One region of the Jejuibacter sp. L23 genome, then DNA from elsewhere that is predicted to be linked to it. Evidence: predicted binding sites of a transcription regulator. Region 1 holds the regulator's gene; each other region holds the start of a gene.

Evidence for each region. The regulator PurR, encoded in region 1, represses purine synthesis genes. The targets are predictions, from matches to a motif close to CANGCAAACGTTTGCNTG.
Region 2: a site for PurR is predicted at 4,359-4,376, ahead of purM (phosphoribosylformylglycinamidine cyclo-ligase). Genes of this name have one in related genera too.
Region 3: a site for PurR is predicted at 3,326-3,343, ahead of serA (phosphoglycerate dehydrogenase). Genes of this name have one in related genera too.
Region 4: a site for PurR is predicted at 3,945-3,962, ahead of purT (formate-dependent phosphoribosylglycinamide formyltransferase). Genes of this name have one in related genera too.

Annotation. Positions count from the first base shown of each region.
Region 1 is NZ_CP138199.1:2,336,838-2,342,683, reverse strand. Features, by position in the region: gene rnt (ribonuclease T) at 1-95, shown strand, start outside; gene SCU88_RS10780 (Grx4 family monothiol glutaredoxin) at 157-504, opposite strand; gene SCU88_RS10775 (NlpC/P60 family protein) at 835-1,506, shown strand; gene SCU88_RS10770 (MFS transporter) at 1,538-2,710, opposite strand; gene SCU88_RS10765 (YnhF family membrane protein) at 2,902-2,991, opposite strand; gene purR (HTH-type transcriptional repressor PurR) at 3,292-4,317, shown strand; gene punR (DNA-binding transcriptional activator PunR) at 4,353-5,264, opposite strand; gene punC (purine nucleoside transporter PunC) at 5,384-5,846, shown strand, end outside.
Region 2 is NZ_CP138199.1:3,875,358-3,881,203, reverse strand. Features, by position in the region: gene ppx (exopolyphosphatase) at 1-418, opposite strand, end outside; gene ppk1 (polyphosphate kinase 1) at 424-2,484, opposite strand; gene purN (phosphoribosylglycinamide formyltransferase) at 2,632-3,273, opposite strand; gene purM (phosphoribosylformylglycinamidine cyclo-ligase) at 3,273-4,310, opposite strand; gene upp (uracil phosphoribosyltransferase) at 4,552-5,178, shown strand; gene uraA (uracil permease) at 5,253-5,846, shown strand, end outside.
Region 3 is NZ_CP138199.1:4,330,430-4,336,275, reverse strand. Features, by position in the region: gene argO (arginine exporter ArgO) at 1-535, shown strand, start outside; gene SCU88_RS20735 (oxidative stress defense protein) at 668-1,399, shown strand; gene argP (DNA-binding transcriptional regulator ArgP) at 1,448-2,338, opposite strand; gene rpiA (ribose-5-phosphate isomerase RpiA) at 2,485-3,144, shown strand; gene serA (phosphoglycerate dehydrogenase) at 3,434-4,672, shown strand; gene SCU88_RS20715 (PACE efflux transporter) at 4,718-5,161, opposite strand; gene SCU88_RS20710 (LysR substrate-binding domain-containing protein) at 5,268-5,846, shown strand, end outside.
Region 4 is NZ_CP138199.1:3,196,225-3,202,070, forward strand. Features, by position in the region: gene exoX (exodeoxyribonuclease X) at 1-530, shown strand, start outside; gene SCU88_RS15240 (prolyl oligopeptidase family serine peptidase) at 533-2,590, opposite strand; gene SCU88_RS15245 (DUF533 domain-containing protein) at 2,716-3,399, opposite strand; gene SCU88_RS15250 (YebG family protein) at 3,561-3,872, opposite strand; gene purT (formate-dependent phosphoribosylglycinamide formyltransferase) at 3,997-5,178, shown strand; gene SCU88_RS15260 (bifunctional 4-hydroxy-2-oxoglutarate aldolase/2-dehydro-3-deoxy-phosphogluconate aldolase) at 5,216-5,846, opposite strand, start outside.

The sequences.
Region 1 (5,846 bases):
CCGAACAGACCGCTCAACTGTTTTGTGAAATTGTTAACCGCTGGAAGCGACTGGGCGGCTGGCCGTTACCTCAGGTCGAAAGCAACGAGGCCTGATCCCTGGACGTAAAAAAGGCGGTTCATCATGAACCGCCTTTTTGATCGACAACAGAATCAATTATTCCGCGTCTGACTCTTCCGGCTTGTGCTTTGCCGCAGCCTCTTTGATCAGCGTCTGCAGTTCGCCGGCCTGATACATCTGAATGATGATATCGCAACCGCCAACCAGTTCACCTTCCACCCACAGTTGCGGGAACGTCGGCCAGTTAGCATATTTCGGCAGCTCGGCGCGAATCTCCGGATTCTGCAAAATATCCACGTAGGCAAAACGCTCGCCGCAGGCAGCCAGCGCCTGTACAGCCTGAGCGGAGAACCCACAGCTGGGTAATTTCGGTGATCCCTTCATGTACAGCAGGATGGGATTCTCGTTAATCTGACGCTCAATTTTTTCGATAGTGGTGCTCATTGTCATGCTTCCTCAAGCTTTTTACGGCGTTAGCCTTACATTGTAGCCACTCACGGGCAACGGTAAAACACCCACTTTCACAGGGTTATCCCCATCGGGCCACGCGGGGGTAAAGCTGCATGCAGAATAACACTTTAGCCGGGTCGTCGTGAACCGCCTCAGAGCTGCGTCCAGCCTGTTTTGGCGTAAAAACGTTCGCTTTGCTTCCATCGTCACGTCTGGAAACAAAAAAGCGGCTTCCCGCATGAGGTTTCTGTGGATTAGAATCCTCTGACTCCCGAAGCCGACGCCGCCCGGCGCCGCACTAACCATCGTTCAGGAAGTTAACGAGTGGCCCGAAACAGAAAATTTGCGCTTACCGTTTGCGCGCTGTTCCTGAGCAGCGCCCTGGTGCCCCATGCCCTGGCGGCAGGACACAGCCACCAGACGACCGAGCACAAGGCCCGCGCCCATAAATCCGGCGTCAGCCATAAAACGGTACTGCGCACCAGCAAACGCCACACCGGCGCCCGCAGCAAAAAACGCCCGACGCAGCGTAAAACCCGGCCCCATCATACCGGCACTACCTCAATTGCCAGCGCCCATAAGGACAGAATCGAAAAAGCCCGCAAAGTGGCGATGAATAAATTAATGAATCAGCTCGGTAAACCCTATCACTGGGGTGGAAGCTCACCGCGTACCGGCTTCGACTGCAGCGGTCTGATCTGGTATGCCTACAAAGATTTAGTCAATATTCGTATCCCCCGTACCGCCAACGGCATGTACCATCTGCGCGATGCAGCACCAGTGAACCGCAGCGAGCTACAGCGCGGCGACCTGGTCTTCTTCCGTATTCGCGGTCGCGGCACCGCCGATCACGTCGGGGTCTATGTGGGCAACGGTAAGTTTATCCAGTCCCCGCGTACCGGGCGCGACATCCAGATAACCTCTCTGAGTGATAACTACTGGCAGCGCCACTACATTGGCGCCCGTCGGGTGATGACGCCAGACACTCTGCGCTAACGCCCCCACTGACAAGGGGGCGTCGCTGTGGTTATTCGGCATCCGCCGCCAGCGTCTGATGCGGCGCTTTGCGCGATGAGAACAGCACCAGCAGCAGCCCCAGCGCGGCGATAATGCCCCCCATGACCGGCACGAAGCTATATCCCAGGCCACCGGAGATCACCGCCCCGCCCGCCGCAGCCCCCAGCGCATTACCAAGGTTAAAGGCGCCGATATTGACCGACGACGAGAGCCCTGGCGCCTCATGGGCCACTCGCATCACCCGCATCTGCAGTGGCGGAACCACGGCGAAGGTCGCTGCCCCCCAGACCACCATGGCGATGGCGGCACCGACTTCACTACGCGCCAGCCAGGGGATCGTAACCATAATCACGGTCAGCAGCAGTAAAAACCCTTTCAGGGTGCCGTTGACCGAGCGATCGGCAAAACGGCCGCCAAGATAGTTGCCCAGTGAAAAACCCAGCCCAACCAGCACCAGCATACCGGTAATAAAACCCGGCGAAGCATGAGTCACCCGCTGCAACACTGGCGAAATATAGGTATAAAGCGTAAACATCGCCCCCGCCCCCAGAACCGTGGTCAGCAGCGCCATCAGTACCTGAGGGCGCATCAGTACCCCCAGCTCGCGCTTCACGTCCGGACGATCGCCCGCGCCGCCCGCAGGCAGCGACAGCCACAGGCTTAACATCGCCACCACGCCAAGACCGGCGGTGGCCAGGAAGGACATACGCCAGCCAATGGCGCTACCCAGCCAGGTTGCCGCTGGCACGCCGCCGATATTGGCGATGGTCAGCCCCATAAACATGGTGGCGACCGCGCTGGCCTGCTTCTCTTTAGGGACCAGACTCGCCGCCACTACCGAACCCAGCCCGAAGAAGGCACCATGGTTAAGGCTGGTGATAATCCGGGAGGCCAGAAGCCAACCATAGCTGGGCGCCAGCGCCGACAGCACATTACCGACAATAAAGATTCCCATCAGAAACAGCAGCGCGCTGCGTCTGGCACGATGTGACAGCAGCAGCGTCATCAACGGCGCTCCCACCATAACGCCAATCGCATAAGCGCTGATCAGCATACCGGCCACGGGGATGGAGACACCCACCCCATCGGCGATAACGGGCAGCAGCCCCATGGGCGAAAATTCTGTTGTTCCTATACCAAATGCCCCAATGGCCAGCGCCAGTAAGGGGAAATTAAATTTCATTGTTATTTCTCCGGTAAATTCGGGAGACAGCTTCCGCCAGGGCGGAACTCACTGCTGCCGGAAATCGTCAGGCGGAGAATAATGACAGTCTGCGGGGGAAAGTTAAAGACGTGTTAAAAGCAAAAGGCTGTTGCGCAAATAGCAATAATAGAAAGGCCCGGATACGCAACGACGCGCATCCGGGTCGGGGATTAATGCAGTACGGCAGTCAGTGCGCCGCACACAATCACGCCGAGCGCGATAATAGTGGTGACCAGCGAGTATTTCAGTTCGGTACTCATGATTTTCTCCTGTGCTTTTTTCCATATTAGCGTAATGACTGATTCATTTTCCCACAAACGACCCTGAAAATCCTGTATCAAGTGGCCCTGAATGCAGATTTCCTCTTCCACTTTTAGCAAAGATAGGACAAAATCCCCGGCTAACGTGTTTTTACGCCGTCCGGTAATGCCCTCCTCCCGTCCAGTGTCGCTTCCCCGACATACCTGCAACCTGAAAAGTTGCGCCCCGGGATAAGTCCAGGCAAACGATTAACCGGCCGGTATTCAAGGAGACCAGGAAATGGCCGGGAGTGACGACTGATGGCAACAATCAAAGATGTGGCAAAGCGGGCAAACGTCTCCACCACTACGGTGTCGCATGTTATCAATAAAACCCGCTTTGTCGCGGAAGAGACCCGTAATGCGGTATGGGCCGCCATCAAAGAGCTGCACTACTCGCCCAGCGCCGTAGCCCGCAGCCTGAAAGTGAATCACACTAAAACCATCGGGCTGCTGGCCACCAGCAGTGAGGCCCCCTACTTTGCGGAAATTATCGAAGCCATAGAGAAAAGCTGCTTTGATAAGGGCTATACCCTGGTGCTGGGCAACGCCTGGAATAACCAGGAGAAACAGCGCGCCTACCTGTCGATGATGGCTCAGAAACGCGTCGACGGCCTGCTGGTAATGTGCTCGGAATATCCGGAACCGCTACTGGCGATGCTCGAAGAGTACCGCCATATCCCAATGGTGGTCATGGACTGGGGCGAAGCGAAAGCTGATTTCACCGACTCGGTCATCGATAACGCCTTCGAAGGCGGCTATATGGCGGGACGCTACCTGATTGAACGCGGCCATCGTGATATCGGCGCGATTCCCGGCTCCCCGCACCGCAATACCGGCGCGGGCCGTCTGGCAGGCTTTAAGAAGGCGCTGGAAGAAGCGCGCATCAAACTGAATGAAAAGTGGGTGGTGCAGGGAGACTTCGAGCCGGAATCCGGCTACCGCGCCATGCAACAGATTCTGTCTGCCGCCCAGCGCCCCACGGCAGTATTCTGCGGCGGCGATGTGATGGCGATGGGCGCCCTGTGTGCCGCCGATGAAATGGGGCTGCGGGTGCCCCAGGATATTTCGATTATCGGCTACGATAACGTGCGCAACTCCCGCTACTTTACCCCGGCGCTGACCACCATCCACCAGCCCAAGGACTCACTGGGGGAGACCGCCTTTAATATGCTGATTGACCGTATCGTCAATAAGCGCGAGCAGTCCCGCACCCTGGAGGTTCACCCGCGCCTGATTGAGCGCCGCTCGGTGGCCGATGGCCCGTTCCGCGACTATCGCCGCTAAGTACCACTATCGCCGCCAGGCACAGGGGAGCCCGCTCAACCGGGCTCCTTCAGCCACTCCGCATTCAGCGTTTCGCTATCCCCCAGATAATCCAGCAGCCAGCCCAGCACCGGTGAGTCTTCGTTCTGGCGCCAGCTCAGACAGCAGGCGGCATCAGGAAAGCGATTCTCCAGAGCCAGCGCTACCCACTGACCGCTTTTTATCCGCGGTTGCGCAACGTGGGCTGGTACCATGCCGACACAGAGCCCGGCATCCAGGCACTCTCTTGCCGTCTCCCAGTCCGGCACCACCATGCGCCGCTGGTTATCCAGCAGCCAGGTCGTACGCTTGGGGAGTGAGCGCGAGGTATCTTCCAGGACCAGCGACGGCCAGCGTCGCAGTCGTTCATCATCCAGCGCCCCCTCCGCTACCGCCAGCGGATGACCGGACGCCACCACGCAATGCCAGCGCAGCATCCCCATATCCCGAAAGGCGTAACGGCCACCAACCGGTACTGCCCGGGTGGCGCCGATCGCCAGCTCTACGCGCCCGTCCTCCAGCGCGTCCCATACGCCGTTAAACACTTCACGAGAAACCCGCAGCTCCACATCGGGGAAATGGCGGTAGAAATCCAGCACCAGTTGGCGGGTACGCGCCGGTTTAACGATGTTATCCACGGCGATGGAGAGCTGCCCGCGCCAGCCGTTGGCAATCTGCTGGCAGCGCTGACGGGTGGAGAGCATTTTTTTGATAACCTCCCGTCCTTCGCGCAGAAAAAAGGCCCCGGCCTCCGTCAGTTCGACATCTCGATGGCGGCGCACGAACAGCGGAACCGCCAGCCACGCCTCTAACTGACGTACCGTATAACTGACCGCCGAAGGCACCCGGTGCAGCTCCTGGGCTGCCGAACTAAAGCTGCCGTTGCGGGCAACAGCATCCACCACTTCCAGTGAGTATTCCGACCACATATCTGCCTGCAAAAAATTTGAATGCAACAGGCAAATATTAGCGTTTCACAAGCAATGATGCACTCCTTACACTGCGCCCATTCCCTGCATTCACCCAAAAAAGATCTTAGAGAGAAATCATGCAACCTGGAAAAGGATTTATGGTCTGGCTGGCCGGTCTGAGCATTATCGGCTTTCTGGCCACCGATATGTATTTGCCGGCGTTTTCCGCCATGCAGCAGAGTCTGAACACCAGCCCTGGCGCTATTAGCGCCAGTCTGAGCCTGTTTCTGGCAGGTTTCGCGCTGGCGCAGCTGATCTGGGGACCGCTGTCGGACCGTTTTGGCCGCCGTCCGATACTACTGGCGGGGCTGGCGCTGTTCGCCTTCGGCTGTCTGGGAATGCTGTGGGTCAAGAGCGCGACCATGATGTTGGCACTGCGCTTTATTCAGGCGGTTGGGGTCTGTGCCGCCACCGTAAGCTGGCAGGCGCTGGTCGCCGATCGCTATCCCGGCCCGCAGGCAAAACGGGTTTTCGCCTCTATTATGCCACTGGTCGCGCTTTCGCCAGCGCTGGCGCCTCTGCTGGGTAGCTGGCTGCTGG
Region 2 (5,846 bases), 1.5 Mb from region 1:
GTTTGCGGCCCCGTTCCGGCTGGGTATGCTCCACGCCCATAAAGATCAGGCGAGCCTCTTCGTTACCGGAGATGATCTCGATGGGGTAGGGGATCACCGCCTCGGCGCGTTTCAGAAATTCCGCCGCATTGGCCGCCTGACGCAGGGAGTGGGTGCCGACGATAGAGACATTGGCGGCGCTGAATCCCTGTAGCCGCTCGGCGAACAGCGCCAGGCAGGCCAGGCCACGCTCCATGGCCTCTTCGCTCAGGATGTTGTCGGCGTCCAGACCATCGGCCAGATGAACGCGCTGCTTAAGACGACCGATGATCTGCATGGCGCCATCCACCACTCGGGCGATGACCATGTGAAAGCTGTTGGAGCCGAGATCGACCGCAGCGAACTCCTGCGGTCGGGGGGCTTGTTGAGTGATCGGCATAGGTATTATTCAGGCTGTTCCAGAGATTTGATGTATTCATAAATCGCCTGTTGCGAGCGGACCTTACGGCGATTGCCGCGCGGTACATAGCGATTACTGAGTTCTTTGTCGATGATGCGCGCTTTAACGGTGTCGCTAAACAGAATGGCGATAATGTCCAGTACCCGCTGCTTCAGGCGCGGATCGAGCAGGGCAACGGCGACCTCGATGCGGTAATCGATGTTACGCGTCATCCAGTCTGCCGAAGAGAGGAAGACTTTTTTGTCGCCCCCGTTTTCAAAGATGTAGACCCGGTCGTGTTCCAGATAACGATCGACGATGCTGATTACCCGGATATTTTCGCTAATACCCTCCAGGTCAGGGATCAGCGAACACATACCTCGCACCAGCAGATTTACCGGTACCCCGGAGCTGGAAGCGGCGTACAGCCGATCCACCAGACCTTTATCGACCAGGTTATTCAGCTTCAGGGTAATGCCCGACGGCAGCCCCTGCTGGGCGTTGGCGATTTCGTTATCCACCAGTTCGTAGAGCAGACGGCGCGAGTTTTGCGGCGAAACCATCAGGTGGTCGAAACTCACCGGCCGGTAGGGGTTTTCAATAAAGTTAAACACCCGACGCACCTCGCCCGTGATGCGGGCATCGGCGGTCAGCAGCGAATAGTCGGTATACAGGCGCGCGGTCTTTTCGTTGAAGTTGCCGGTACCGATATGGGCGTAGCGTACCACCTGCTCCCCTTCGCGGCGGGAGATTAAAAACAGTTTGGCGTGAATTTTCAGCCCCGGGGCCGAAAAGATCACGTGGACTCCGGCTTCGGTCAGACGTTTGGCCCAGTGAATATTGGCCTCTTCGTCAAAGCGCGCCTGGAGCTCCACCACCACCGTCACCTTTTTGCCGTTGTGGGCGGCATGGATCATCGAATCGATAATGCGTGAATCTTTGGCGACCCGGTAAATATTGATTTTGATGGAGATAACGCTCGGATCGAAGGAGGCCTGGCGCAATAATTCCAGCACGTGCTCAAAGGTATGGTACGGATAGTAGAGCAGCACATCGCGCTCGCGAATGGCGTCGAAGCCATTACGGAACCTGTCGAACCAGATATGACGCAGGCGCGGCATCGGCTTATTCACCAGGTTGGCTTTACCTACGTTGGGGAAGTCGATGAAGTCCTTAAAGTTGTGATAGCGACCGCCGGGAATAATGGAGTCATAGCGCGAGATCGACAGTTTGTCGGCCAGCAGTTGCACCATGGCGTCCGGCATATCGCGCTGATAAACGAAGCGCACCGGTTCGGCAGTCAGACGCTGCTTCAGGCTGGAAGACATCAGCTCCAGCATCCCTGACTCCATTTCATGCAATAGCTCATATTCGGCGTCGCGGGTCATCTTCATGGAGTAGGCGTTCAGCGTGTCGTAGTCGAAGAAGCCGCTAAAGATCTCATCCAGGCAGTAGCGCATGATGTTATCCAGCAGAATCATCGGCTTACGCCGACGCGGCGCTTCCGGCGGCAGGTTGACGAAGCGCGGCACTTTATCGGAGGGGATCTCCAGCAACGCATACTTAATCTCTGAACCGCGAATGATCTCCACCGTCAGGTAGGTGTAGTCATCCTTCAGGAACTGCACCAGATCGGTTTCCCGGGTAATCAGGATCGGCGTAATGTGCGGGCGCAGATAGTGTTTGAAGTAGTGACGCAGCCAGTTTTGCTGGTTGGCAGAAAGCTGACGTTCGTTAATCAGGAAGATCTGGTTACGCGCCATCTCCAATAACAGATCGTTATACAGCCCATCGAACTCCTGATCGGCTTTGAGCACCCGGTTCTGGATTCTGGTTAACAGATGGCGGGAGTTGGAGTGGGTACCCTGAACCTTGTTAATCAGGATCCGCCGTTTCAGTTCAGCGAAGCGTACCTTGTAAAATTCATCCAGGTTATTGGAATAGATGCCCAGAAAACGCATGCGCTCAATGAGCGGATTTGATTTGTCCGCCGCTTCCTGAAGTACGCGTTCGTTGAACGATAACCAGCTTAGCTCTTTTTCAATGTACAGCTTTTCCTGACCCATGCGACTCACACTCCGTTTGGTTGGTTCCCGTTTCCGGACGTGGAAAATCCGTCTCGGCGCTTATTATGGCGAGCAATATCCGGGTATGTCCAACGCCAGGCAGAAGTATCAGACAAGACTCTCCTTCCCGGGAGGGAAGGAGAGTGGTTATTCGTCGGCGGCGTAGCCCCGGGAAGGCAGGGGCTGGTCGTCCAGCCAGGCGGCATTATCGCGCATAGCCAGACGGCCATCCATAAACCAGCCGATCACCAGCGGGTAGATGGCGTGCTCCTGGTGCTGAACCCGGGCGATAACGGTCTCTTCGTCGTCGCCTTCAAAGATGGGCACGTTGGCCTGGAGGATCACCGGACCGCCGTCCAGCTCTTCGGTGACGAAGTGTACCGAAGTGCCGTGTTCGCGATCGCCGTTTTCCAGCGCCTGGCGGTGGGTATGCAGGCCGGGATATTTCGGCAGTAGGGAAGGGTGGATATTGAGCAGGCGACCACGATAATGGGCCACAAAAGCCGGGCTAAGAATACGCATATAGCCCGCCAGTACCACCAGATCGGGCGCGTGCTCATCAATCTGCGCCATTAGCGCATGATCATAGGCTTCACGATCCGGATAGTCGCCAGGTGAGAGCGCAAACGCGGCGATACCTGCCGCGCGAGCGCGCTCAAGACCGTAAGCATCGGCCTTATTGCTAAATACCGCCTCAATGGTGCCATCAATCCGTCGTTGCTGGCAGGCATCGATAATCGCCTGCAGATTGCTTCCACTGCCAGAAATAAGCACCACAATCTTTTTCATTACCCAATAACCACGCGTTGTTCAGAGTCAGAGGCCCTGATAATACCGATTTTCCACGCCTTTTCACCCTCTGCATTAAGCAGAGCGATGGCTTTTTCGGCTTCGTCAGGCGCCAGGGCGATGACCATGCCCACCCCGCAGTTAAAGGTGCGATACATTTCGTGCTGGCTGACGTTACCCGCCTGCTGAAGCCAGTCGAACACCGTCGGCCACTGCCAGCTGGATTCATCGATAACGGCCTGGGTATTATCCGGCAGAACGCGCGGAATGTTTTCCCAGAAGCCGCCGCCGGTCAGGTGGGCGACGGCGTGAACGTCGCACTGTTCGATAAGCTTAAGCACCGATTTCACGTAGATGCGGGTCGGCGCCAGCAGATGGTCCGCCAGCGGCTGGCCGTCGAGCTGGGTAGTGAGCGGGTCGCAGCCGCTGACTTCGACAATCTTACGCACCAGCGAGTAACCGTTAGAGTGCGGGCCGCTGGATCCCAGGGCGATCAGCACGTCGCCGTCGGCCACTTTGGTTCCGTCAATAATCTCTGATTTCTCTACCACGCCGACGCAGAAACCGGCCACGTCATAATCTTCGCCGTGGTACATGCCGGGCATTTCAGCGGTTTCCCCCCCGACCAGCGCACAGCCAGCCTGCAGACAACCTTCGGCGATGCCGCCGACGACGCTTGCTGCGGTATCTACGTCCAGCTTGCCCGTCGCATAGTAATCAAGGAAGAACAGCGGCTCTGCCCCCTGAACCACCAGGTCATTGACGCACATGGCTACCAGATCGATGCCGATAGTGTCATGACGTTTCAGATCCATCGCCAGTCGCAGCTTGGTGCCAACGCCATCGGTGCCGGAAACCAGCACCGGCTCGCGGTATTTCTGCGGCAGGGCGCACAGTGCACCAAAGCCGCCAAGCCCCCCCATCACTTCCGGGCGGCGGGTTTTCTTCACCACTCCTTTAATTCGGTCGACCAGTGCATTGCCCGCATCGATATCAACACCGGCGTCTTTATAGCTGAGAGAGGTTTTATCGGTCATAAAAAAGGTTCCAGCGCGGTAGAAAAAATCGCGGTGATTCTAACAGTCCAGGCAAACGTTTGCGAGCCCTTCCGGTAATGAAAAACGCGCTAAGGAAGCAGGGCGCTGAAACAGGGCTCTGCTCTATACTGATCCGGAATCGATTGATCCCGATCGTGCGCCTTAGTGATGGCGCAGCGGCAAAAAAGCGGTATAATCCGGCGATTTTTTTTATGGCTGACGCATTTTGGGGAGATAGAGCATGAAGATTGTGGAAGTGAAACACCCACTCGTGAAACACAAACTGGGTCTGATGCGTGATGTGGACATCAGCACTAAACGTTTTCGTGAGCTCGCCTCGGAAGTCGGAAGCCTGCTGACTTATGAAGCCACTGCCGCTCTGGAAACCGAAACGGTGACTATCGAAGGCTGGAACGGCCCGGTGGAAATAGAACAGATCAAAGGTAAAAAGATAACTGTAGTGCCGATTCTGCGTGCCGGTCTTGGCATGATGGACGGGGTGCTGGAAAACGTACCCAGCGCGCGCATCAGCGTGGTAGGCGTTTACCGCGATGAAGAGACCCTGGAGCCGGTGCCTTACTTCCAGAAACTGGCCTCGCATATCGACGAGCGTATGGCGCTGGTGGTGGACCCGATGCTGGCGACCGGTGGCTCGATGATCGCCACTATCGACCTGCTGAAAAAAGCGGGCTGCCACAATATTAAGGTGCTGGTGCTGGTAGCGGCGCCGGAAGGTCTGGCTGCGCTGGAGAAAGTACACCCGGACGTAGAGGTTTACACCGCCTCTATCGATCAGGGACTCAACGAACACGGATACATTATTCCGGGCCTCGGCGACGCCGGGGACAAGATATTTGGTACTAAATAATTTATTCAGCCGACTTTAACAGTCGGCTTTTTTTTGGATTTTCTTTCTTCGTTTATCACACAGAGGATATTGCTATGACGCGCCGTGCTATCGGGGTGAGTGAAAGACCGCCGCTGTTACAGACGCTCCCACTCAGTCTACAGCATTTGTTCGCCATGTTCGGCTCCACCGTACTGGTGCCGATTATGTTCCATATCAATCCGGCAACGGTCCTGCTATTCAACGGCATCGGCACGCTGTTGTATCTGATTATCTGTAAAGGGAAGATCCCTGCTTATCTGGGCTCCAGCTTTGCCTTTATTTCACCGGTACTGCTGCTGTTGCCGCTGGGCTATGAACTGGCGCTGGGCGGCTTTATCGCCTGTGGCGCGCTGTTCTGCCTGGTGGCGCTGATTGTGAAGAAGGCGGGCACCGGCTGGTTGGATGTGATGTTCCCGCCTGCGGCGATGGGGGCCATTGTGGCGGTGATCGGCCTGGAGCTGGCGGGCGTTGCCGCCAATATGGCGGGCATGCTGCCTGCTGACGGTCAGTCAGTGGACGGCACCACGCTTTCCATTGCGATGGTAACCCTGGGCGTCACGGTCTTTAGTTCGGTTCTCTTCCGCGGTTTCCTGGCGATTATCCCGATTCTGATCGGCGTGCTGGTGGGCTATGCCTTCTCCTTCTGT
Region 3 (5,846 bases), 2.0 Mb from region 1:
GTATCACCTGATGGTGGCGACGCTGTGCGCCTTAAGTGACCTGGCGCTGATTGGCGCCGGTATTTTTGGCGGCAGCGCGCTGCTGTCTCAGTCACCCTGGTTGATGGCGCTGGTGACCTGGGGCGGCGTGGCCTTTCTGTTCTGGTACGGATGGGGGGCCTTTAGGGTCGCTATGAGCCCGGATGTGGCACTGACCAGTGAGGAGACTCGCAAGCAGGGAAGAGTGCGGATTATCATCAGTATGCTGGCGGCCACCTGGCTTAATCCTCATGTCTATCTGGATACCTTTGTGGTGTTGGGAAGCCTTGGCAGCCAGCTGGAAGCAGAGCCAAAGCGCTGGTTTGCTATCGGGACTATCAGCGCCTCTTTCCTGTGGTTCTTCGGTCTGGCGCTTATGGCCAGTATGCTGGCTCCCCGGTTGCGTACCGCTTTGGCCCAGCGCATTATTAATGGCGGCGTGGCGCTGGTGATGGTCGTTATCGGCCTGCGTCTGGCAGGCGAAGGCATTGATTTGCTGAAAACGCTGGCAGGCTAACCCCGGCGCCGTCGATAAACTACACTAAAGGCCGGATATCGTGATTTTTCAGGCGAAAAGCACTTGCAAGGCAGCAGCGATTTCGGCTGAATGGCAGGCATCATTTGTGGAATGAGGAACGGAGGAATGACAGTGAAGTTTAAAGTATTAGCATTAGCGGCTGTGTTAGGGCTGAGCGGCGTGGCCGCGCAGGCAAACGAGTTGCCGAATGGGCCGCATATCGTCACTTCTGGCACCGCCAGCGTCGATGCCGTTCCCGACATCGCCACCCTGACCATTGAGGTGAGTGTTTCATCGAAAGAGGCCGCTACCGCCAAGAAGCAGGCCGACGATCGCGTTGCCCAGTATCTGGGTTTTCTGCAGAAGAACGGCGTAGAGAAGAAAGATATCAGCTCCGCGAATCTGCGCACTCAGCCGGAATATGATTATCTGAAGGACGGCAAGTCTCAGCTTAAGGGCTACCGCGCCGTACGTTCGGTCGAAGTGACGCTGCGCCAGTTGGATAAGCTGAACGAACTGCTGGACGGTGCGCTGAAGGCCGGCCTTAATGAAATCCGTTCGGTCTCTCTGGGTGTAGCGCATCCGGAAGAGTACAAAGAAAAAGCGCGTAAGGCGGCGATCGACGATGCCTTACGTCAGGCTCGTAGTCTGGCTCAGGGCTTCGACAGCAAGCTGGGGCCGGTCTATAGCGTTCGCTACCACGTGGCTAACTATCGCCCAACGCCGATGGTGCGGATGATGAAAGCCGAAGCGGCGGCGCCGGTATCGGCGCAGGAAACCTACGATCAGCAGACCATTCAGTTTGACGATCAGGTGGATGTGGTATTCCAGTTGCAGCCGCAGGGTGGGGCGCAGCAGCAGTAACTTCCCCCTGGCCCTGACCTTCTCCCCAATGGGGAGAGGGTCAAAGGGTTAATCCTGGCGTAGTACCTTATGACCGAATGCCACCAGGGCATCGGTCACTTTGCGCATCATCCGGCTTTCTGGCGCGAAGCGGTGCCAGTAAAGCATCCGGCGCTGATACAGACCCGGGGTCAGGTCAATCAGCTCGCCATTTTCCAGCTCTCTCTCAATCTGAAGATGCGGAATCATACAGCAGGTGGTGCCCTGACGCGCCAGTTGAACGAAGGCTTCCGATGAGTTCACAATATGACAGGGCACGCTGCCTGGCGGCAGATCGAAGTTCTGCTGCAGGAAGGCCTGATGCATATCGTCGAGGTGATCGAAAGCCACCGCGGGCGCTTTAAGCAGCGCTGAACGGGTGACGCCATTGGGAAAATAGCGTTCGGCGAACGCCTTTGAACCGACGAACAGATAGTCCAGTGCGCCCAGTTTATCCACCAGGCAGCTCGGCAGCGCCTGGGACTGAATACTGACTGCGCCGACCACTTCACCGCGGCGCAGGCGCTCCTGAGTGCGGGTTTCGTCTTCGACCTGAAGATTCAGACGAATAGGGGAGTCGGCCAGCACTTCCGAAAGCGCAGGCAGCAGCCAGGTCGCCAGACTGTCGGCGTTCACCGCCAGCGAAAGCAGCAGCGGCGTGGAGCCGGATTCATCTCCAAGCCACTCCTCTTCCAGTAGTTCCACCTGGCGCAGCAGCGCCAGCAGCTTTTGCCCCTGTTCGGTAGGGCGCGGCGGAACGGTTCGTACCAGAAGCGGTTGCCCGAACATATTCTCCAGCTGCTTGATGCGCTGTGACACCGCAGACTGGGTGATGCACAGCTTCTGCGCGGCGCGCTCAAAACCCCGCTCGCGTATGACCGCATCCAGTGCCTGTAATGTCCTGTAGTCCGGGCGTTTCATTGTTGTGTTGTACTCCTGTTTTTATCGTGCCCAGCACTATGACACAATTTCGGTCTTGATCCAGTATTGGATCGCCGTCGGGCTGCCCACTTTTGTGTCGTCATGCACTATAATGCCGACATCTTTCACGAACAGGCATAACCATCATGACGCAGGATGAACTGAAAAAAGCGGTCGGCTGGGCCGCTCTCCAGTACGTACAACCGGGAACTATTGTGGGCGTTGGCACCGGCTCCACCGCCGCTCATTTTATCGATGCGCTGGGTACCATGAAGCACCAGATAGAAGGCGCGGTATCAAGTTCAGACGCCTCAACGGAAAAGCTTAAAGGGCTGGGCATTCCGGTGTTCGATCTCAACAATGTGGACTCCCTGGGGATCTACGTGGATGGCGCAGATGAGATTAACGACCAGATGCAGATGATCAAGGGCGGCGGCGCTGCGCTGACGCGCGAAAAGATCATCGCCTCCGTGGCGCAGAAGTTTATCTGTATCGCGGATAGCTCCAAGCAGGTGCCGATTCTGGGTAACTTTCCGCTGCCGGTAGAGGTTATTCCTATGGCACGCAGCTGCGTGGCGCGTCAGCTGGTGAAGCTGGGGGGGCGCCCGGAGTACCGCCAGGGCGTGATGACCGATAACGGTAACGTGATTCTTGATGTGCATGGCCTGGAGATTTTGGACCCCGTGGCGCTGGAAGATGCTATTAACGCCATTCCCGGCGTAGTGACTGTGGGACTGTTTGCACGTCGTGGCGCCGATGTGGCATTGATTGGTAGCGAAGATGGCGTAAAAACAATCGTAAAATAAACGCCGCTTTTTGCCTGAGCCGGGGCGGATGATGCCCCGGTTTGCCAGAAATTTTTTACACCGCTTTTTTAGTGACATATGTCACATATTTTTCCCATCTCCCGCATTTGTTCTGTAACATTTCTATCACACAACGTTTTGTTCTGCTTTTGCATCATCATGACTTTTCTTAAATAAAGACCACGCAAACGTTCATATTGCCGGGACCGCTATTTTTGATATGTTGACAGAAGGCGAGCTTATGTTCGGTCGTTAAGACACAGCATCTACAACAAGACAGGGTCGGGAAATGGCAAAAGTATCACTGGAGAAAGAGAAAATTAAATTCCTGCTGGTGGAAGGCGTGCATCAGAAAGCGCTGGATAACCTGCGGGCCGCGGGTTACACCAACATTGAATATCACAAAGGGGCGCTGGATAGCGATGCGCTGAAAGCGTCGATCCGCGATGCCCACTTCATTGGAATCCGATCCCGTACTCAACTGACCGAAGAGATCTTCGCTGCGGCCGAGAAGCTGGTAGCGGTAGGCTGTTTCTGTATCGGCACCAACCAGGTGGATCTGGATGCGGCGGCCCGCCGCGGTGTGCCGGTGTTCAACGCGCCGTTCTCCAATACGCGCTCGGTCGCTGAGCTGGTGATTGGCGAACTGTTGCTGCTGCTGCGCGGCGTACCGGCAGCGAATGCCAAAGCGCATCGCGGCGTCTGGAACAAGCAGGCGGCGGGCTGTTTTGAAGCGCGCGGTAAAAAGCTGGGCATTATCGGTTATGGCCACATCGGCACCCAACTGGGCATACTGGCGGAATCGCTGGGTATGCACGTTTATTTCTACGATATCGAAAGCAAACTGCCGCTGGGCAACGCCACTCAGGTACAGCATCTTTCCGATCTGCTGAATATGAGCGATGTGGTGAGCCTGCACGTGCCGGAAAATGCCAGCACTAAAGATATGATTGGCGAACATGAGCTGGCGCTGATGAAGCCGGGCTCGCTGCTGATCAACGCCTCACGCGGCACCGTAGTGGATATCCCGGCGCTGTGCGATGCGCTTTCCCGTAAGCACCTGGCCGGTGCGGCCATTGACGTTTTCCCGACCGAGCCTGCGACCAACAGCGATCCCTTCCTGTCGCCGCTGTGCGAGTTCGACAATGTGCTGCTGACGCCGCACATCGGCGGCTCCACCCAGGAAGCGCAGGAGAATATCGGCCTGGAAGTGGCCGGTAAGCTGGCTAAGTACTCCGATAACGGATCCACCCTTTCGGCGGTGAACTTCCCGGAAGTTTCCCTGCCGCATCATGGCGCGACCGTGAGCCGTCTGCTGCATATTCATGAAAACCGCCCCGGGGTGCTGACAGCCATTAACCAGATCTTTGCCGCCGAAGGCATTAATATCTCAGCCCAGTATCTGCAGACCACGCCGCATATGGGTTATGTGGTTATCGATATCGATGCGCCGGAAGCGGTGGCGGAAAATGCCCTGCTGGCCATGAAGGCGATTCCGGGCACTATCCGCGCGCGACTGCTCTACTAATTTGCGTCGTCAGTAACAAAGGCCTCTTCGGAGGCCTTTTGCTATTTATCGGGCCGCGCTTTCTGTTTCCGGTTGTGCCGAGGCCGGTACGCCGAACAGCTTATCGAACGCCCAGTTATAGATGAAGGTATAGCAGGGGATGATGGCGATCAGCGCCATATCCAGCAGGAAGGCTTGCACCAGGGTAATCCCCATCCACCAGGCGATCAGCGGGATCAGGAACACCACCAGCGTTAACTGAAAACCTACCGCGTGCAAAATACGCCGCTTTACGGTGCGGGTACGCGAATCCTGGCGGCTTTCCCACCACTCAAACAGCGTATTCCAGATGAAATTCCAGCATACGGCGATGGTGGTAATAATCACCGATAGCGGGCCGGTGGTGGTGGGGGCGGTGCCGGAAAGCAGCGCCAGTCCCAGAGCGGAGATTGTCATTCCAATCAGTTCATAGGCGGTGACATAGACCAGTTTGCGTTTTACACCCTGCACATTTTCCTCTCTGTCGGTTTCGTGATGATGATGTGGGCGCTAAGATTGCCTCAGCGTGACTGACAGAAAAAGTCAGGAGCTATCAATTTTAGTGACAGGTTGGGCTATGCACTTTACGCGTGACAATATCGAACTGTTTCTGGCCGTGCTGGATCACGGCTCCTTTTCAGCCGCAGCCAGGGCGCTACGCCGGGTGCCTTCGGCTGTCAGTATGGCGGTGGCGAATATGGAAGCGGAGCTGGGCTATGCGCTGTTTGACCGCAGTCGCCGTGAGCCGATGCCCACCGACCGGGCCCTGGCGCTGGCGCCTCACGTCAGAGCGACGCAGGACCAACTGACCCAGTTGCACAACCATGCGCTGGCGCTTTCCCGGGGGTTAGAGAGCCGGTTGTCCATCGGTGTGGTCACCGATGTTAATCCTCAGGCGTTGCTGCGGGCGGTGAATCAACTCTCCCGACGCTATCCGCTGCTGGAGGTGGAGATGATTCAGGCAGCGCAGGATGAGATTGTTCACCTGTTGCAGCAGCAGCGCATCAGTCTGGCGCTGGCCTGGGGTGGCCTCCAGGTCGACGGGCAGCTGCAGTTTCAGTGGGTGGATGATGAAGCGCTGGTGGCGACCCTGGCGGCGGATCACCCGCTGCTTGCCGAAAAGAATGCGCCGCGCTGGCTGGAGGATTTGATTCAG
Region 4 (5,846 bases), 860 kb from region 1:
CCCAGGCGATGGCCATTCACCACATTACCGAAGCGATGGTCGCCGACCAGCCCTGGATTGAAGAGGTAATTCCCCGCTATCAGGGCAGCCCCTGGTATGTCGCCCACAATGCCAGCTTCGATCAGCGGGTATTGCCGGAAATGTCCGGCGAATGGATTTGTACCATGCGCCTTGCCCGCCACCTGTGGCCCGGTATCCGTTATAGCAATATGGGTCTGTACAAATCCCTGAAGCTGCACGTGGAAACACCCCCCGATCTCCATCATCACCGCGCCCTGTATGACTGCTATATCACCGCGGCCCTGCTGCTGCGTATTATGGAAGAGAGCAGTTGGACGCCGGAGCAGATGGTCACCATCACTGGCCGCCCCACGCTGCTGGAAAGCCTGCCGTTCGGTAAATATCGCGGCCAGCCTTTTGCTGATATCGCCGAGCGCGATCCCGGCTATCTGCGCTGGATGGCGGGCAATCTTAAACAGATGTCTCCGGCCCTGCGCCTGACCCTGCGCCACTGGCTTGATGAAGCCTGATATTACAGCATCCGCCCCGGTAGGGTCTCCTGAGCCAGGGCGATCATAAAGGCATACTCCAGGGCCACCCCTTCCCAGGATTTATAGCGTCCCGATTTGCCGCCGTGCCCGGAATCCATATCGGTACACAGCAGCAGCAAGGTGTCGTCACGCTTCATTTCCCGTAGTTTCGCCACCCATTTGGCCGGCTCCCAGTACTGAACCTGAGAATCGTGCAGCCCTGTCGTCACCAGCATATGGGGGTAAGGCTGGGGCGCCAGGTTGTCGTAGGGACTGTAGGCCTTGATATAGCGGTAATAGTCCGCCTCCTGCGGATTGCCCCACTCTTCAAATTCACCGGTGGTTAATGGGATCGACGTGTCGAGCATGGTGGTCAGCACATCCACAAAGGGCACCTGCGCCACCACGCCGAGAAACAGTTCAGGACGCATATTAATCACCGCCCCCATCAGCAGCCCGCCAGCGCTGCCCCCCATGGCGAAGAGCTTCTGCGGATCGCCATAGCCCTTCGCCAGCAGGGCATCGCACACATCCAGATAGTCGGTAAAGCTGTTCATCTTATTCAGCAGTTTTCCGTCGTCATACCACTGCTGGCCCAGCTCCCCGCCGCCGCGCACGTGAGCAATGGCGCATACGAAACCGCGCTCCAGCAGACTCAGGCGACTGGTGCTGAAATCTGCATCAATACTGCTGCCGTATGCGCCATAGCCGTAAACCAGCAGCGGATTATGGCCACGCCGGAAATGGCGCCGGTGATAAACCAGGGATACCGGAACCTCCGTTCCATCACGGGCCGCTATCCACAGATGCTCGCTGCGGTAGTCGTCGGCATCGAAACCGGGCACCGGCGTCTGCTTAAGTATCCGCCGCTCGCCGCTATCCATATTCAGTTCAAACAGGGTATCCGGCGTGGTCATCGAGGAGTAGCCATAGCGCAGCCAGGCCGTCTCTGGCTCCGGATTCAGGGCTATCCAGGTCACATAGGCCGGATCGTCAAAGGCAATGCCTGTCTCCTCACCGCTCTGGCGGTGGATACGGCGCAGGCTGGTCAGACCGCGCTGACGTTCTTCCACCACCAGCCAGTCGCGAAACAGGGTAAAGCCTTCCAGCATGACCACATCCCGGGCCGGAATCACGGTCTGCCAGCCGGACTCATCCCCCGTTGCGGCACGCCACAGGCCAAAATTTTTCCCGGCCCGGTTCGATCGCACCCAGAATTCATCCTGGTAGTGATCCAGGGTGTATTCATGGTGACGGCGCCGCGCCAGGAAACATTCAGGACGGGGACATTCAGCATTAGCGTCCAGCAGCCATACCTCGCTGGTGGTGGCGCTGCTGAGATCAATCAGCACGTATTTTTGCGATGAACTCTTATGTACGCCGACGTAGAAGGCTTCGTTCGGCTCTTCGAAGATCAGCTCATCATCCCGGGACGGACTGCCGACAGTGTGGCGCCACACCTGCCAGGGATGCAGGGTCTTCGGATGTTTGCGGACATAGTAGAGGGTGCGCGAATCATTGGCCCAGACAAAGTCCGGCGAGGCATTGTCCAGCACTTCCGGGTACCAGTTACCGCTCTGCAAATTACGCAGCCGCAGGCTGTACTGGCGACGCGACAGATAATCCTCCGCTATCGCCATCACCTGATTATCTGGGGCCACATTCATGCCCCCCAGGGTGTAAAACTCGCTGTGGGCGGCGCGTTCATTGGCATCCAGCAGGATCTGCCAGGGTTCCTGCTCCCCGGATTCCACCGGCTGGCGCTGCCAGCAGGCATACTCATTCCCCTGTTGGTAAATATAGCGATAACGGTAGCCGTTCTTCACCCAGGGCGCCGAAGCGTCATGCTCCGGCACTCGCCCGACCATCTCTTTGAGCAATCGGTCCTGAAGCGCGCGCTGGGAAGCCATAATCCGGCGGCCATACTCATTCTCCTGGCGTAAATAGCCAAGCACCTCGGGAGCGCTCCTGTCGTCGTCGCGTAGCCAGTAGTAGTGATCAATACGGGTGTCGCCATGAACGGTGATGGCGTGCGGCACTCTTTTTGCTTTTGGGGGCATGGTTATTCTTCTTGTTTCCGGATAATGCACACCTGTAAGGGTGTGCATTATCTGCCCTTCTTGCAAGTTATACCGATTATCCTTCAGCAGCTGGAAGGATTTGGCCTTTGGCGGGGAGGGAAAGATTATTCAGGAAGCTGGCGCTTCTGAGCCTGGATATCCTGCTCGATGCCGTCGCGCACGTCCTGGGGGATCTGTAGCGCATCACCCAGCGCATTGAGGTAACTGCGCTCCATAAAGTGGTCGATGTCGATGGCAGCACAGCTCAGAAAATAGAGTTCCAGCGCCTCTTCTTCATTGCGAACCCCCTGAGCCAGACGTTGAGGATCCAAAGGCTGTTCAATGGCGCGCTGCACCAGAGCGCGCCCTTCCTGTTCAATGCCCGCCTCCTGAAGCTGCTGCTCAATGACCTGACGCTCTTGATCATCGATATGTCCGTCACTTTTAGCGGCAAAGACCAGCGCCAGTACCAGACGTTCCGCGCGCTCATCCAGCGGCGATGCCTGATTCGCCAGCGCAGGCTGTACCGGCTGCGCCTGCTGCTGCGGCTGCTGGGTTTCGCTCATACGTTGCTTGTACTTGTTCCACAGCACGCTGCCAGCCACGGCGCCACCACCAACCAGTAACGCGCTGCCGCCGTATTTGGTCAATAGCTTGCGCGACGATTTGCTGGCCACCAGCAGCCCCGCCAGACCGCCCAGCGCGCCCGGTACCAGTAACTTACTTAATCCCTGCTCCTGCTTGCCTGCACTTCCCTGCTGCCCACTCTGGCCCAGCATTGACTGCAGTTGATTTAACCAGTTAGCCATGCAAATACCCCTGTAATGATCTATTCATGCACTTTGCAGGGTAAGTGACTCAGTGTCAGGAAGTGTCGGGAAACGCAAAAAAAGCAAAATGGCCCTAAAGGGCCGTCAGGTTGATGACAAAGAGGGAAAAACGTGGTTTTTCCCTCTTTGTGGTTAAAGGCTCAGGCCGCTTTGTGCTTCGCGCGCGCTTTGGGCGCCGCCTTCTCTTCCTGCTCTGGTGTTGTCACAGCCTTTGGCTGGGGCCGCTTGCCGGTCTTAATCAGGGTGGAGAGCGTCTCTTTATGCTCCGCCAGCCACAGACCTAATGCCTCGCGCTGAGATTCGTCCAGCTCCACTGGTCCCTCTTCCAGCCACTCTTCGAACGACTCCGCCAGATCTAACATTTTATCCCAGGAGTCTGCCTCCTTTTTGCTGGCAAAAGACATCTTTTCCTCACCTTTGCGTACAACAACATATTTAGTTTCAACCGCCATCGGTTTTACTCCGGGTATACTGGATTTTTAATCAGTATACCAGACCCGGCGTTTTGGCTAAACTACGTCGCCGACGCAAACGTTTTCGTAGCTGTTGTTGTATTTTTTGACCGGGGAAATCACTATGTCTGTACTGGGAACCGCACTGCGCCCTTCCGCCACGCGCGTGATGCTGCTGGGCGCCGGAGAGCTGGGAAAAGAGGTGGCCATTGAGTGCCAGCGTCTCGGGTTGGAGGTCATCGCCGTCGATCGCTATGCCGACGCCCCCGCCATGCACGTAGCACACCGCAGCCACGTCGTGAATATGCTGGATGCAGAGCAAATTAAGGCCCTGGTGGCCAAAGAGCGCCCGGACTACATTGTGCCGGAGATCGAAGCCATCGCCACCGACGCGCTGATAGCGCTGGAAAGCGCAGGCACGCATGTGGTGCCCTGCGCCCGCGCCACGCAGCTCACAATGAACCGGGAAGGTATTCGCCGTCTGGCGGCCGAAACGCTGGCGCTCCCAACCTCCAGCTACCGCTTCGCCGACGACCTGGCAGGTTTCCGTCAGGCGGTTGAAGAGATCGGCCTGCCCTGCATCATTAAGCCGGTGATGAGCTCATCCGGTAAGGGACAAAGCCTGATCCGCAGCGCCGGACAGATTGAACAGGCCTGGCACTACGCCCAACAGGGCGGCCGCGCGGGTAAAGGTCGGGTTATCGTTGAAGGGGTGGTTAACTTCGACTTCGAGATTACCCTGCTGACCATCAGCGCCGTAGATGGCCTGCACTTTTGCGACCCCATCGGCCATCGTCAGCAGGACGGCGACTACCGCGAATCCTGGCAGCCCCAGCGGATGAGCGACCGGGCGCTGGCGCAGGCCCGTGACGTGGCGGGCAAGGTGGTTACCGCCCTGGGCGGCCACGGCCTGTTTGGCGTGGAGCTGTTCGTCTGCGGCGATGAGGTCATATTCAGCGAAGTCTCGCCGCGTCCCCACGATACCGGCATGGTCACCCTGCTCTCTCAGGATCTGTCAGAATTCGCGCTGCACGTGCGCGCATTCCTCGGCCTGCCAATAGGCGCGATTCGTCAATACGGACCGGCGGCCTCTGCGGTTATTTTACCGGAGCTAACCAGCCAGGATCTGCGTTTCAACGGCGTGGAAAACGCCTGTGGCGCCGGGTTACAGCTACGCCTGTTCGGCAAACCGGAAATCGCGGGAACCCGCCGTCTTGGCGTGGTACTGACGACCGGAGAATCCACGGAAGATGCCGTCAGTCGGGCCAGAGCGGCCGCGGACGCGGTAGTGGTTCAGGGGGAATAAATTAAGCGGCCCTCTCCGAACGGAGAGGGCCGGAAGATTACTGCTTCGCGCCTTCCACAGCTTCACGCGCAATCTGGGTGATGCGTGCGTAGTCGCCAGACTCCAGGGCATCGCCCGGTACCAGCCACGAACCGCCGATGCACAGCACGCTCGGCAGCGCCAGGTAGTCGCGATAGTTAGCCGGAGAGATACCGCCAGTCGGGCAGAAACGCACCTGGGAGAACGGACCTGCGATAGCCTGCAGCGCCTTCACGCCGCCGTTCGCTTCGGCCGGAAAGAATTTAAACTCACGCAGACCGTAGTCCATGCCCAGCATCAGTTCGGAAACGGTGCTAATGCCCGGGATCAGCGGGATGGACCCTTCGGTCGCCGCTTTCAGCAGCGGCTCGGTCAGACCCGGGCTGATGGCGAACTGCGCACCCGCCTCGGTCACTTCGGCCAGCTGCTGCGGGTTGATAACGGTGCCCGCCCCCACGATGGCTTCCGGAACTTCCTTCGCAATCAGACGGATCGCTTCCATCGCACACTCGGTACGCAGAGTCACTTCCAGAACGCGAACGCCACCGGCGACCAGCGCTTTGGCCATCGGTACCGCATGCTCCAGTTTTTTGACAACGATGACCGGTACTACCGGACCGCTCTTCAGGATCTGTTCCGCACTCGTTTTC